One region of the Cytobacillus sp. FSL W8-0315 genome, then DNA from elsewhere that is predicted to be linked to it. Evidence: riboswitches for the same ligand, from Rfam matches in the RefSeq annotation. Region 1 holds a riboswitch; each other region holds the start of a gene.
What was found. A riboswitch is a leader RNA that binds a small molecule or an ion and turns the genes downstream of it on or off. The one in region 1 is predicted to bind cobalamin.
Positions count from the first base shown of each region.

Region 2: it holds a riboswitch for cobalamin, as region 1 does, so the genes downstream of both, MKY20_RS02740 (ABC transporter substrate-binding protein) here and cobJ (precorrin-3B C(17)-methyltransferase) in region 1, are expected to answer to the same signal.
Region 3: it holds a riboswitch for cobalamin, as region 1 does, so the genes downstream of both, MKY20_RS12605 (ribonucleoside-diphosphate reductase subunit alpha) here and cobJ (precorrin-3B C(17)-methyltransferase) in region 1, are expected to answer to the same signal.

Region 1 is NZ_JBBOOC010000001.1:3,028,830-3,032,111, forward strand. It holds gene MKY20_RS15460 (MFS transporter) at 1-506, shown strand, start outside; cobalamin riboswitch at 698-875, shown strand; gene cobJ (precorrin-3B C(17)-methyltransferase) at 1,107-2,729, shown strand; gene cobK (precorrin-6A reductase) at 2,739-3,282, shown strand, end outside.
Region 2 is NZ_JBBOOC010000001.1:498,985-502,266, reverse strand. It holds gene MKY20_RS02745 (hypothetical protein) at 1-733, shown strand, start outside; cobalamin riboswitch at 814-1,018, shown strand; gene MKY20_RS02740 (ABC transporter substrate-binding protein) at 1,406-2,380, shown strand; gene MKY20_RS02735 (FecCD family ABC transporter permease) at 2,346-3,282, shown strand, end outside.
Region 3 is NZ_JBBOOC010000001.1:2,447,558-2,450,839, reverse strand. It holds gene MKY20_RS12605 (ribonucleoside-diphosphate reductase subunit alpha) at 1-1,929, opposite strand, end outside; cobalamin riboswitch at 2,064-2,257, opposite strand; gene MKY20_RS12600 (hypothetical protein) at 2,386-2,514, opposite strand; gene MKY20_RS12595 (heavy metal translocating P-type ATPase) at 2,690-3,282, opposite strand, start outside.

The DNA of each region.
Region 1 (3,282 bases):
CAAGCTATTCTCCAGGGATTCCTCCCTGGTTCATTGCATTGTCCTCTTTTATTATTATCGGAATTGCAGGGGGGATTGGCTGTGTAGCAGGCGGGCTAGTCTCAGATAAAATTGGAAGAGCAAATCTAACGATTATTTCTATGTGTATCAGTGCCATTTGCTGTATCTTGATTGGCTTTACTTTTGGTCAATATATTTGGTTAACTCTTCTCCTTTCTATCATTTGGGGAATGTCTGTCATCGCTGATTCTGCCCAGTTTTCTGCCGCAGTTTCAGAAGTTGCAGAAGTTGAGTATGTAGGAACAGCTTTGACTTTTCAAATGTGCATTGGTTTCCTGATCACTATATTTTCTATAAATTTAATCCCTATTATACAGAGGTTAGTTGGCTGGGAGTGGGTCTTTGCCTGTTTAGCGATTGGACCAATTCTTGGTATTGTATCTATGGTCCAGTATAAACGGCATGATTTTAATAATGTCAAAGGGACAATCGGTCATTTTAAATAAATTAAACAATATCTATTTGGTCTAACTTTGTAAATTATATCCCAGCAAAAATTAACTCCTGAATAGCAGATATAAGTTCTTTTTACCAATTCCTATATCTAAAAGTCAAAGGCATTAACATAGCATTTAAAAAATTTAGAAAAAAATAATATGCCAAAATTGGTCATTATATGTTATATTAGTAAAAAATTAATATATCAATTTGAATAAGTGCTCACTTTGGTGAGGTAAAAGGGAAACCAGTGAAAGTCTGGTACAGCCCCCGCTACTGTAAAAGCTGATGAAATTACAATGCCACTGAGAAATCGGGAAGGTGTAAGAGTAAGAAGAAGCTTAAGTCAGGAAACCTGCTTATTTAAACGACACTTGCTTTTCGGAGGGAGAAGTATAGGCGGGACAATTATGATCAATTGTTTTTGAGTTTCAGTATGCTAATTTTTATACTGTCATTTCATATGCCTGTATTCCTTTGAAAAGGAGTGCAGGCATTTTTTATTTGGCAAGAAGCAATGAATTTTGAGAATTGTCCGGCGCAGGGCGCCTGCTAAGCAGCACTGCAGCAGGCAAGGCGCATGTGCTTTTCTTAATTGGAGGTTACCTATGAAGAAGGGAAAAATCTTTGTTGTCGGCTTCGGTCCGGGCGATCGTGAGCATATAACCAAACGGGCTGTGGATGCGCTGCAGCAGAGTGATTGCATTATTGGCTACAAAACTTACGTAGATCTGATCATGCCATTCGTTACAGCAAGTTCCATTGTGAGCACGGGGATGACTGAGGAGGTATCCCGTGCGCAGGATGCAGTGAAAAGAGCGGAAGCCGGCCATATTGTTTCCGTGATATCAAGCGGTGACTCGGGTGTATACGGCATGGCTGGCTTAGTGTATGAAGTGCTGATCGAAATGGGCTGGACGGAAGAAGAAGGAATCGAAGTGGAAATTGTTCCGGGCATCTCTGCGATTAATTCATGTGCGAGTTTACTGGGGGCACCTGTCATGCATGACTCCTGCACCATCAGTCTGAGTGATCATTTAACACCCTGGACTGTGATCGAAAAGCGCATTGAAGCAGCCGGGATGGCGGATTTTGTCATCGCATTATATAACCCGAAAAGCGGCAGAAGGACACGGCAGATTGTCGAGGCACAAAGGATCCTATTAAAATATCGTTCTCCTGATACACCAGTGGGTCTTGTGAAAAGTGCTTACCGCGAGAATCAGAATGTCATTCTGACTACACTGGCGGAAATGCTTGATCACGATATAGGCATGCTGACAACGGTTGTGATCGGGAATTCCTCCACTTTCTTTTATGACAATAAAATCATTACGCCTCGCGGATATCAGAGAAAGTATACGCTCGGTGAAGAGAAGCAAAGCTTAAAGCCGCATCAGCGTTTAAAAAAGGAAGCGGAGCCATGGGCATTAAATCAGGAAACCGGGGAAGCACAGGCCGGCTACGAGCAGATCCAGAGAAGAAAACAAGAAGCCAGCTCAATGGATATGGCTTTAAAGGCTTTATCGATGGCAACGAAATCGGGGATTGACCAAACACATTTGGTGAAGCAGCCAATCGAAGATATTTTTGAATTTGCAGTAACGCCTGGGGTTGCCAATAAATTTATTACACCAGACCAAATGCGCGTATTGGCAGAAGCTGTTGGCGAGAAAGGCACCATGGAATATACACCGGATCACCGATTTTTAATCAAGATTCCAACTGGACGGCCTCAGTCGATTGTGGAAAAACTCGAACAAAATCAACTGACAGTCATGCCAGTGGGCGATGTTCTAAATGTAAAAGCCTGCGATTTTTGCTACGGGGAGAAAGCAGAATCCATTCCATATGCAGAGAAAATTGCAGCTGAACTGGGGGGCTTAAAGCTTCCAAAGGAACTGCATATTGGTTTTAACGGCTGCGGTATGGCCTGTTATCGGGCCGTATTTGATGATATCGGCATAGTTTACCGCAAGAAGAAGTTTGATCTATTTATCGGGGCAAAGCCGGTTGGCCGTACAGCCCATGCTGCCCAGCCGGTGGCAGAGGGAATTGAGCCCGATCAGCTGGTGCCGTTATTAAAGGAGATTATCGAAGAATACAAAGAAAATGCGCATCCAAATGAACGGCTTTTTAAATATTTTAAGCGTGTGAAAAAAATTCAGTATTTTACCTATCAGGATATGAGCTCCAAGATCGAAGTCGAGCCGGCACCATGCGGGGATTAGGGGGATCTTATGATTTTATTTTTAGCAGGCACAAGTGATGCGAGAGCATTAGCTATTCAATTGAAAAATCAAGGTTATCCCTTATTGGCAACCGTTGTCACAGAATCGGCAGCTGACAGTTTGAAGGCTGAAGGCATTGCTTATAAAGTGGGACGGCTGTCAGAAAATGACATGATTGAATTAATTCAGATGCAAGAGATGACCACTGTGATTGACGCAAGTCACCCTTATGCGGACGAAGCGTCAAAAACGGCAATGGCAGCAGCCAAAGCATGCAGCATTCCTTACATACGTTACGAAAGGCCAAATGAACAGTTCACCTCACCGCTCATAACTGAAGCCGAAAGTTATGAGGAAGCAGCAAAATTGGCTCAATCGCATAAAGGAACGATTATGCTGACAACCGGCAGCAAAACGCTGGAAATCTTCACAAAATATTTAATGCGTGATGATATCCGGCTTGTATGCAGGATGCTTCCAAACATGGGAAATATGGAAAAATGCCAAAAGCTTGGGGTTAAACAAAAGGATATTATTGCGATTCAGGGGCCAT
Region 2 (3,282 bases), 2.5 Mb from region 1:
TCTTAATGAACAGGATCAGTATGTGATGACTTATGGAATTGAGTTTGCAGAGTTTGCCCAAACTCTTTCCGATTCTATTAACAATCTGCTGTTGTTAAAGCATCGTTTTGAACATGGGGACTTTAATACCCACACGATGTTCGATTATGTGTCAAGGGACAAGCTGGGCAGGCTGGTTGAGGATGATGTATATGGCTATGGCGATTTTTGCTGGATTGATTTCGAGGAAGAGGAAGCGGTGAATGAGCTTCCCGGCCAGACAATTGCTGAGCTTCTTTATCTCGGCCATGTCAAGGAACATCTTAAGCCGCCTTTTTACAATTATCTGAGCAATCGCTATGTGTACCTGGCCCATGATGATGGCTGGTTTAACCGTACATATTATCGCGATCTGAACGATTTTTACCGCATGCTTGGGGAAGTAATCCCCGGTAAAATGGGACAGATGAAAGTCGAAAAAACGCTCCTTGGCATAAAAAAGAAAAAGACGTATCCTCCTATCACCAGAGATGTCCTGCTTTCCTTAAAGTCTCTTATGAAAGAGGGAGCGGTACTTTCCATTAAGGATATCGAACAGAATCGGGTCCGGATAGAAATTCCTATTTGGATTATTGGCGACTTTGCGAATATGGATGATATGTATGACGAGTATGAGGCCATTGTGAAAGAGCCATGTGAGGCGAAGATTGTGTTTGATAAGAAAACAAGGGAATGGAAAATATACTCGCGCTAGAATTCTGAACTTTTTTACAACATTCAGCAAAATTCTCTTACTTTTTCTGCGTGATGGTGTATAATCGGAGATAGAAAATTTTATATCCGCATAGAACAGGTGTCTTCTCAAAAGGGTTTTAAAACAGGCTCTTTTGAAGACTTAATAGGGAAGCTGGTGAAATTCCAGCGCGGTCCCGCCACTGTAAATGGAAGCTGTCTGTAAATCCACTGTACAGGAATGTATGGGAAGGAGCAGAACGCATTGACCATGAGCCAGGAGACCTGCCTGATTCTTAAGCACCCATAAACCTACGAGGATAGGGAGGTGTTTGGTCCGGCCATCCTTTCTGCACTAATTGATAAATGACCATGCCAACATCTCCTTGCCGTCCGAGGGGATGTTTTTTATTTGGTTGTTTCTAAAAGTCTATGGGTGGCTAACTTAGTTTCTGCCACTGAGTTGATTGCAGCGGAGGGCACTTGACTCCTGCGGGAAGTGAGGGAAGTGAGAGACCCCACAGGCGAAGCCGAGGAGGCTCTCATCTCTCCCCCGGAAAGCAAGTGCCTGCAGCGGAAATCAACGCGCTAGGTTTGTAAGCTAAAAAATATTATGAGAACCAGCCTTTTATTTTTTAAGATGGTGTTAGACACCACCCGAATTTTGTCGAAAGTTCTAGGAGGATTGCTGAGTATGAGAAAGTTTTATGCATTTTTATTAACGATGCTTCTGGCTGCAGGAGTGCTAGCAGGCTGCGGCGAGAGTGCTGAACAGCCTAAAGAAGAGAAAAAGGTTGAGGAAGGGCAGAATACTGGCGGGGAAGAGGCTGCTTTTCCTGTTACGATAAAGGATGCTCTTGATAATGAAATCGTCATCGAATCCAAGCCCGAAAGAATCGTTTCCATGATTCCAAGCAACACCGAAATTGTTTTTGAATTGGGGCTTGGCGAAGAAGTTGTCGGAGTCTCCGATTTTGATAACTACCCGCCCGAAGCCACAGAAAAAGAAAAGATTGGCGGCATGGAATTTAATGTCGAGAAAATTATTTCTTTAAAACCGGATCTTGTCCTTGCTCACGCGTCAAGCGCACATAATTCCGAAGCTGGCCTTCAGCAATTAAGGGATGCAGGTGTGACCGTCCTTGTTGTCAATGATGCAAAGAGCTTTGATCAGGTTTTTGAATCCATTGAAATGGTTGGAACCGCAGCGGGAGAGAAGGATGAAGCAGAGCAGCTTGTTTCAGATATGAAGAGCAAGCTCGAGGAAATCAAAACAAAAGCTCAGGGCATAAAAGAAGAAGACCGCAAATCGGTTTTCGTGGAAGTTTCACCTGCTCCTGAAATCTATACAGCAGGTACAAAAACATTTATGGATGAAATGCTAAGTGCCATCAATGCAGAAAATATCATTTCCGAAGAAGGATGGCCGAAAATGGATCCGGAAGCGATTATCGAACGGAATCCGGATGTAATCATCACAACTCATGGCTATTACACTGAGGATGCTGCTGGCAATGTAATGAAAAGGGATGGCTGGCAGGATATAACCGCAGTAAAAAATAAGCATGTTGCCGATGTTGATTCCGATATGGTAACCCGCTCTGGCCCTCGTATTATTGAAGGAGTCGAGGAACTTGCAAAAGCAGTATATCCGGACGTATTTAAATAATAAATTTTTAGCTTATCTAACAGCAGCGGCTTTCCTGCTTTTAGCCATGCTGATGGGGATTTCAATTGGAACAGTGTCTGTTCACCCCATGACGATTATCAGAGTAATAAGCGCTGAGCTATTTCCTTTTATTTCATTGGGAAACACGGATGCTATGCATTCAAATATCATTTTGAATATTCGCCTGCCGCGCGTTTTGCTGGCTGGCTTAGTAGGGGCGTCTCTTGCAATTGCGGGAGCCGCCTTTCAAGGTTTATTAAGAAATCCGCTGGCAGATCCATATACAATTGGGGTTTCATCCGGGGCTTCACTAGGTGCTGTTTTAACATTATTCTTAGGATTATCCATTCCGTTTGCAGGAATGTTTACGCTGCCGTTATTCAGCATTTTATTTTCCTTTTTAACCATTTTTGCCGTTTTGCTGTTTGCCAGAAAAATTGAAAGATCCATGAAAGTGGAAACGATTATTTTAACAGGCATTATCTTCAGTTCTTTTCTTGGCGCTCTGATTTCTCTGATGATTGCCCTGACTGGAGAGGAGCTTAGACAGATTATTGGCTGGCTTCTTGGCAGTGTATCCATGAGAGGGTGGGCGTATATTAAAATTATCATTCCGTTTTTTGTACTGGGTGCCATCCTTCTTTTAGTGAACAGCAAAGAGCTTAATGCCATGAGCTTCGGAGAAGAAAAGGCCCAGCATATAGGGGTGGACGTTCAGAAGAGAAAGATGATGGTCCTGATAGCTGGCTCTATCTTGACTGGTGCGGCTGTAGCTGTATCTGGAACGATAGGATTTGTCGGTCTTGTGATCCCTCATCTGACCAGGCTGTTATGGGGACCGGATCATAGGCACCTATTGCCGCTATCTATTCTGATGGGTGCAGGCTTTCTTATTATTGCCG
Region 3 (3,282 bases), 580 kb from region 1:
GGAGTACTGCTTGTTGAATATAGGATCAATACTTGGAGTGCTTCCTGCAATTAAAGCAGTTGATGCATTAGGTGCAACCGCCAGCAAATAGGCATTTCGAACACCGTTTTCACTTACCTCTTTGCTCAATGCAGCCCAGTCCATGTCTGACTCTGCCTCCAGATATCCCCTCTTTTCAAAGTAAGCACCCGTTTCCCAATCAGAACCTTTAAAGGCTGAATAGCTTCCTTTTTCTTTAGCCAGATCCATAGAACTTTTTATCGCTAAAAAAGCAATTTGCTCATATAGAATGTCAGCGAATTTTTCTGCTTCTTCGCTTTCCCATGTGATTTTTTTCAGTGCAAGAAGGTGGTGCCATCCAAAAGTCCCCAGTCCAATCGCACGGTACTTCTGGTTTGTGATCTGGCCCTGAGGCACCGGAATACTATTAATATCAATGACATTATCAAGCATTCGCACCTGAATTGGCACAAGCCTTTCAAGTACTCCCTCACTTATGGCCCTTGCAAGATTGATGGATGAAAGATTGCAGACAACGAAGTCTCCTGGATGTTTTTCGATAATAATTCTCCCATCCCTTGTATATTCTTCAACCCTCTTTGTAACACTTTGGTTTTGTACAATCTCAGTGCACAGGTTTGTACAATAAATCATTCCGCAATGTGAATTGGCATTTTTCCGATTTACTTCATCCCGGTAAAACATAAATGGTGTCCCTGTTTCAAGCTGGCTTCTCATGATGGATTTCATTATATCGATGGCAGGCACTTTTTCCCTTGATAGATTCGGGTTATCTATACACTCTTTATATTTCTGGCGGAATGAACCTTCGCCTTCACCTTCATCATAAAAATCCTCCAGTGAAAAGCCCATTACCTTGCGGACTTCATGGGGATCAAATAAATACCAATATCCCCGGCTTTCCACTTTTTCCATAAACAAATCCGGAATGCAGACACCTGTGAATAAATCATGTGTCCGTTGCCGTTCATCTCCATTATTAAGCTTTGCATCAAGAAACGAGAAGATATCTTTATGCCAGACATCCAGATAGACGCTTATAGCACCCTGCCTCTGTCCAAGCTGATCAACACTGACTGCTGTGTTATTCAGCTGCTTCATCCAGGGAATCACACCTGAAGATGCACCCTTAAATCCTTTAATATCACTTCCTCTGCTGCGGATCTTCCCTAAATATACTCCGATTCCCCCGCCATTTTTAGACAGTGATGCAATATCGGTATTGCTGTCATATATAGAATCAAGACTGTCATCAACGGTCTCAATGAAACAGCTTGAAAGCTGTCCCCAGTTTTTCCCTGCATTAGCGAGTGTTGGCGTGGCAACAGTCATATACAAACCACTCATTGCCCAGTAAGCTTCTTTAATGAGTTCAAGCCGCTTACCCTTCGGCTCCCTTTTCATCAGCACCATGCTGATGATCATGAACCGTTCCTGTGGAAGCTCATAAAGATTTTTCTGTTTGTCCCTGGCAAGATATCGGTCAGCCAGCATTTTCAACCCCAAATATGTAAATAAGCGGTCATTTTCTTTCTTTATGAATTGGGCAAGTTCATTTATCTCATCCTTTGAATACACATCTAATAAATCCTGGTCATAAATTCCTAAAGCCGTCAGCCGTTCAATTAACGTATAAAAATGTTTGTAGCAATCATCCGGCTGGCATTCTCTATTTTTTCCTGACTCAGTATAGAGCTTCTTAAGAAGCAGACGTGACGCGGCAAAAGTCCAATCAGGCTCATCAATACTGATAAAAGATAAACAATCCAGTATAAACTGGTCATACATTGTTTCCGCTCCCAGCTGGCTCATTTCTTCATACCTTTTTAATAGGTGCTCTATGCCGAGCTGTGGAAATTCTGTCTTAAGTTCTTCTAAAATTTCTATCGGTTGTATGGTTTGGACCATCTTACTTCCTCCTAAAGGCAAAATAAAAATCCGCCCGGAAAATGAGCGGATCAAACGATAGTATAATAGCTGGAAGAAGATGAATAAACGGCCATTACGCGATCGTTTCATCATCTCAATCCCCGAAGATATGAAACTTTCGATCGCCCTGGCAGGTCTCCTGGCTTGTGCTTCACTCTACTTAAAGCCCTTCCCATACAAACGCCATAAAGCGTTTTGTACAGTGGCATGCTCTTTTCGTCTGCACTTACAGTTGCGGGGACAGCTTCGGTTTTACACCGAATTCCCTATTAAGTCCTCATAGGACACCAATCACGATCTATATGTAGTTTTTATTCTTTTTAATATATACTATATATTGTAGATGATTCTATCATATAGAGAAATAGATTACAAATTTTTAATCGTTAATGGACGAAAAAGAACAGGGGGGATATTCCCTCTGTTCTTTATTTCTCACTCATGATTTTCCATTTCAATATCATGAGATACCGGCTCAGGGGTAGCCCAAAATGAATCATATACAGCATACCCTGCCATTACAAGAACGAGATACGCAATCGCTGCACCTGCCCATTTTTTCATTTTATCTGCTCCTTTTAATAAAACGTTTTTTCATTTATCGCAGTCTAACGGACAGTATGACCCCACTACAGGGCTCAGAGGAGTCCATGGAGGATGAGTGGGTCAACTGCCCATTGAGGCCCGATTTGTTCAACTAACAATCAGCAGAGAAAAAGAATTCCCGCTGATTGAAGTTTCACTTTATTTTTACTCTTTGTAAACGAAGTGCGTTTAAAACGACAGATACGGAGCTGAACGCCATTGCGGCGCCGGCAAGCCAAGGTGCAAGGAACCCTAATGCAGCTACTGGGATGCCAAGGGTATTGTATGCAAATGCCCAGAAAAGATTTTGTTTTATATTCCTAATGGTTTTTTTGCTCATTAGGATGGCGTCTGCAATACTATTTAAATCCCCTCTCATTAGCGTAATATCAGCTGCTTCCATCGCAACGTCTGTACCGGTTCCGATCGCCATACCAATATCAGCTACAGCAAGTGCAGGTGCATCGTTTATGCCATCGCCGACCATAGCTACTTTTTTTCCCTGGTTCTGAAGTTTTTTTACTTCTTCTGCCTTGCCTTCAGGTAGAACCTCTGCAATTGCAGAGTCTATGCCCACTTCATCAGCTATTGCCTGAGCCGTACGTTTGTTATCTCCCGTAATCATAATGACTTCAATGCCCAGTTTCCTTAAGCGTTTGATTGCATCTCTGGATGTTTCCTTTATTGTATCCGCAACTGCCACGATACCTGCATATTTGCCATCAACCGCGACAAGCATTGCCGTTT